Regions from separate parts of the Sulfobacillus sp. TH-112 genome, predicted to be linked through region 2. Evidence: riboswitches for the same ligand, from Rfam matches in the RefSeq annotation. Region 2 holds a riboswitch; the other holds the start of a gene.
The links. A riboswitch is a leader RNA that binds a small molecule or an ion and turns the genes downstream of it on or off. The one in region 2 is predicted to bind cyclic di-GMP.
Positions count from the first base shown of each region.

Region 1: it holds a riboswitch for cyclic di-GMP, as region 2 does, so the genes downstream of both, ACOJWD_RS09360 (winged helix-turn-helix domain-containing protein) here and ACOJWD_RS07205 (winged helix-turn-helix domain-containing protein) in region 2, are expected to answer to the same signal.

Region 1 is NZ_JBYCKN010000133.1:13,903-16,294, forward strand. It holds gene ACOJWD_RS09355 (hypothetical protein) at 1-803, opposite strand, end outside; cyclic di-GMP riboswitch class I at 1,114-1,207, shown strand; gene ACOJWD_RS09360 (winged helix-turn-helix domain-containing protein) at 1,282-1,614, shown strand; gene ACOJWD_RS09365 (NHL repeat-containing protein) at 1,825-2,392, shown strand, end outside.
Region 2 is NZ_JBYCKN010000109.1:10,939-13,330, reverse strand. It holds gene ACOJWD_RS07220 (hypothetical protein) at 1-87, shown strand, start outside; gene ACOJWD_RS07215 (S1 RNA-binding domain-containing protein) at 192-614, shown strand; tRNA gene ACOJWD_RS07210 (tRNA-Leu) at 623-711, shown strand; cyclic di-GMP riboswitch class I at 1,107-1,200, shown strand; gene ACOJWD_RS07205 (winged helix-turn-helix domain-containing protein) at 1,262-1,618, shown strand; gene ACOJWD_RS07200 (hypothetical protein) at 1,853-2,392, shown strand, end outside.

The sequences.
Region 1 (2,392 bases), on a different contig from region 2:
TGGGTCAATGCAGTGGTATTGGCCGTCATAGCGCTCATATAGGCGTTGTATTGCGATTGATTACCACTATAAAGCGCTTGCATGGCCAGCTCAAGAATCATGGCATGTTCGCCCAGCAACTGGTCCAATGAGGATTGTAGATTGACCGCGGCTGTCGTGGTCGAACCATTGTCAAACTTGGACGGCGATTGTTGAACGATGCCGTTCGCTAAGTATCCAGCGGCGGTAAACATCAAATTATAGTCTGTTTCCAGTTCCGACACAGAAGACGAGTCATTGCCAGCAGCATAGTCGTTAAATGAGGTCGTAATCTGATTGATGTGGTCTTGTAAGACAGTCGACAAAGTCGATGCCGACAGATCAGGGTCAGTTTGATTCATAAAAGTCGCGAACTGATTTTTATAGTTGGTCAGTGTTGTCTGGGCGGTTTGCTCTCCCTTTACATCGTTCACGTAGTCAAAGAAGTACATATGCTCGTTCCACAGCGACTCGAATTTTTGTCCGGCCGCACTGCCATAAATGCCAGTAATTGCCTTGGTCAGAGCTGCGGTATTTTGATTCATCTCAGTGGTCAGTTCGTTGTATTGAGCCGTGTTTCCACTGTATAGCGCTTGCATCCGCGTTTCCAATATGACCGCATGCTCTCCCAGTAATTGGTTTAGGGCCACTCGCAATTGTACACCCGGTGTCGTCACAGCCGCCACCCCAGCAGGAGTAGTGGCTGCAAACGTCAGTGACGCGCTCGCCCCAACACTCACAACACTTAAAGCTAGAGCACTCAATAATTTCGTAGTTCGTTTCATGATGACTTCCTCCTTAGTGATTAATTTCACTGCATATACGGAGGAATTCTGATAACCGATCTCTCAGGAGAAATATTTTGGGGTATTCGTATTCCGTGATTGAAACATGCTCTCCTGAGCCGGTTGGTCATCCACCAACGTTCTGTTGAAATAGCGATATCGTCGACGGTGTGGTAAAGCACTCGACCGTGTTGATCCCTCGGCAAACGAGGTGTTATTCCCTGGCCGCATTTCGTGTTTTTCGGCTTTGGTCAGACTCTCACCTTGCTGTGTAACTTGTCCGTCCCCATCAGCGTTCTATCATTACCAACATTTCACAGGGCACACCCGCGCGGAAGCCGGGGTCGCAAAGTCATAGGGTCTTCCGTCCTGACGCGTCGGGACCAGATAGCCTGACTGCCCGTCAATCAGACGGCGTATTCTTCTCTCGGCTTCCGCGCCTGTCCCATCCAGCGAGTATCCCTGTACGGAGGCGACGATGGCTGAGATTTTGGTGTTATCTGCTCACATTCGCATCGATTTTGCACTGCATGGGGTCTGGCGCGGTCGCCGCTTTATCCCCCTTCCCGCTCGCACGTGGGCCATTTTGGCCTATCTCGCGCGTCATCCCAATACCGTCATCGCCAATGATCAATTATTGGCGGTTGGCTGCCCAGGGGAACCCCATGTGCCCGATGCCCTGGGGCGGCATATTCACCGCATTCGTCAGGCTGTCGAACCCCATCCGCACCGTCCCCAATGGGTCGTGACCTATCGCTCCGTTGGGTATTGTCTGCGCGTGTCGGCGGCCCAGTCCCCCTCCGCCTCGTGACAATCTGCCTCCCTACGTTTTGTTTCAAGTCGTGAGGATCATAGCGGGATCTTGCGGACATTTGGGCTGCAATCCGTTGTGCTGTCTACATTTCCGGCGTTCAAAAAGTGTCGGAAAAGTGCCGGGTTACTGTCGGCTAAGTGTCGGTTTCAGGCGCTACGCTGAAAGTGGCCCTCGTAAGAGGGACTTCGATATAAGGAGGATCTCAGTATGACCAGTGTTACAGCCAAAAATACGATGGGTTCATCCGGGAAGCCGAGCCGGTTCTTCCTCTATGGACTTGCCAATGGGAACACCGGGATAACCGGTCGTGTACTCCAAGCAGGCATGATCTCTGAAAAGACCGGCAAGTTGACTTTGACGACGTTATCGACCGAGCTGGCAGGTGTACCGCTGCTATCTCCCGACGGACAGACACTGACGTTCGTGACACTACACGGTGCACCACGCGAAATGTCGGTCGGCGTTCATTTCACAGCGGTACAAGGTGATACTGGCCTTAGCAGTTACTACTTTCCGTTGCCAACACTACCACCCGAAACACAGGTGCTAGCGACGCCGACCTTTACCCAAGACTCAAAGACGCTTGTCGTCGTGCTTTCTGTGATGGAGAAAACGAACCTGAAGCCTTTTTTCAAACACGGAACGTCTTATGGACCGGAACCCCGGTCAATGACGAGCTTCACGTTAGTGACTCATCACGAACTTCTGTACTTTCATCGAGACACATTGCAATTCACTGGGCCATTTGACCTTCACGATGCTCCATCGCTAGCGC
Region 2 (2,392 bases):
GATATCAGTGCGTTGCATAATTCCACCACCTTGAAGCAAATTCTAGCGGGAGATACACCGTTACCGACGGCCAATACGGCACCTTGAAAAATATGGGAATCTGAACTGGTGTTACCGTTGACATTTTTCCGGTCTCCAACATATAATTAATTGATTCTTATTCGTTCCCATGGGAGGACCTCGACGTCTCAATGGCATCTGAAGTGGAAGTTGGTCAGATAGTGGAGGGCACCATTAGCGGGATTACCCACTTCGGCGCCTTTGTTGTGTTGCCTAATGGTCGCACCGGGCTGGTACACATTTCCGAAGTCGCAGATGCCTATGTTAAGGACATCAAAGACTACTATAAGGAAAATGATAAGGTGCAAGTGAAGGTGTTGTCGATGGATGCCAATGGCAAAGTGGCATTATCGATTCGCCAAGCCCAACCGAAGTCTGCGACAAGCCCCTCAACGCGTGACAGCGCGCCTCGGCGAGAACATCGAGGTGAGCAGCGGCGTGCGCCGCAGGTGTCTTTTGAAGATAAGATGCAGCGGTTTATGCGCGACAGTGAAGACCGGTTGCAAGACTTGCGCCGTAATAATGACTCCAAACGTGGAGGACGGGGCGCGTAATATATTTTGCCGGGATGGCGGAATCGGCAGACGCAGAGGACTTAAAATCCTCCGATCCGGAAGGGTTGTGCGGGTTCAAGTCCCGCTCCCGGCACCAATTTTTGAAGGACCCGCACAAGGTGTAATGGCGGGTTTTTGTTTTGTCTCAAAGTATTTTTGCGTAGACGCCACGCTGGGGGGACATACGCGATGTATAACGGTGGATCCTATTTTTGCGAGCGCTATTTGTCCGAAACCTCGGTTGCCCTGAGCTCTGAATTTCGGGTATTCGTATTCCGTGATTGAAACCGGTTCCCCTTAGCCTGTTGTTCATCCATGGACGTTCTGTTGAAATGGCGACATCGTCGACGGGGTGTTGAAACACCCGACCATGTTGATCACTCCGCAAACGGGGTGTTATGTCATGGTGCATTGAGTGCTTTTCGGCTTTAATCAAGCTCTCATCGTGCTGGCGTAACTTGTCCGTCTCTATCAGCGTTATATCATTACCAACATTTCACAGGGCACACCCGTGCGGAAGCCGGGGTCGCAAAGTCATCGGGTCTTCCGTCCTGATCCTTCGGGACCAGATAGCCGGACCGCCTCTTATGGGAACGAGCGTCGCTCTCGGATCGTCGGTAGAGTGCCCTCCCTAAGGAGATGCAAGGATGATCAGGGGCTTACAATTGCGTGAGCGGATTATCGTCGACCCCAACCAACAAGGGATATGGCGTGCGCATCACTTTGTGCCGTTGCCGACACGGACCTACCGGATTTTGGCGTGCTTTTTGGACCATCCGCATCAAATTCTTCCCGACGCTCTGCTCCTCCGTGTCGGGTGGCCTGAAGATATTCGAACGGCCGCCGATTTATTTCCCCAGATTCACCGTATTCGTCAGGCTATTGAACCTAATCCCCGTCGCCCTCAGCTCCTTGTGACACGGCGGGAGGCGGGCTATCTCTTACAGGTTGCGCCGGTCGTGGTGGAATTCGATCCTTTCTCCCCTTCTGCATGGTCTTCATGAAGGTTCGTATCAGATTCGTATCAGGTTAATTCCGGATACGTTTCAGGTTATTATCGGCCAAGAATCAGATCCGGCGCGTATGCTCAAATCATCCTCTCAGACAGGGGGATCACGTCACTACAGGCGCTCGATTGATGGAGATCATAAGATTAAGGTGGTAATACCGAGTTGGTCATTAATAAACGGCCCACCGGGGACGTGTACTACCATATCTACTACGAGGAGGTTACAAATATGTCTTGTCCCAACCCATATCCCAGCAAACCAGATTATGCGACGTTTCTATCCGATTATGGCTCATATATTTCGACGGCGTCATCAGGTACAGGTATACCCGAGTCTGCCATTGCCAGTCAATGGTATGCAGAATGGGGAATCCCCATTAATAACCCAGCTGACCAAGGATCCATCTTTAGTCAGTGCACTAATGGTACATGCGGAAGTTTTCCGGTATTCTGCACATTAGGCGATGGAGTACAAGCGTACATCGACCAAGTAAACTACAGTTATAATGGTGGTGCTAACGCTTTTACCAACATCTATGGCAAGCCCGTTAATTGGGCGGGGGCATGGGAAGATGGATTTTCAGGCAGTCTAAGCGCCTCGGGAATTCCCACGGATAACGGATGCTCGCAAACCTCGACCAGCCGAGCGTGGCCTGGTGTTACAGACATCCCATCCGGGGCGAGCGAAGAAGAGATTCAATCATACCATGAACAAGCCGGTTATGCTGCCATGGAAGCAATGGGAGCTTCGCCATGGGATTCTGGTCAT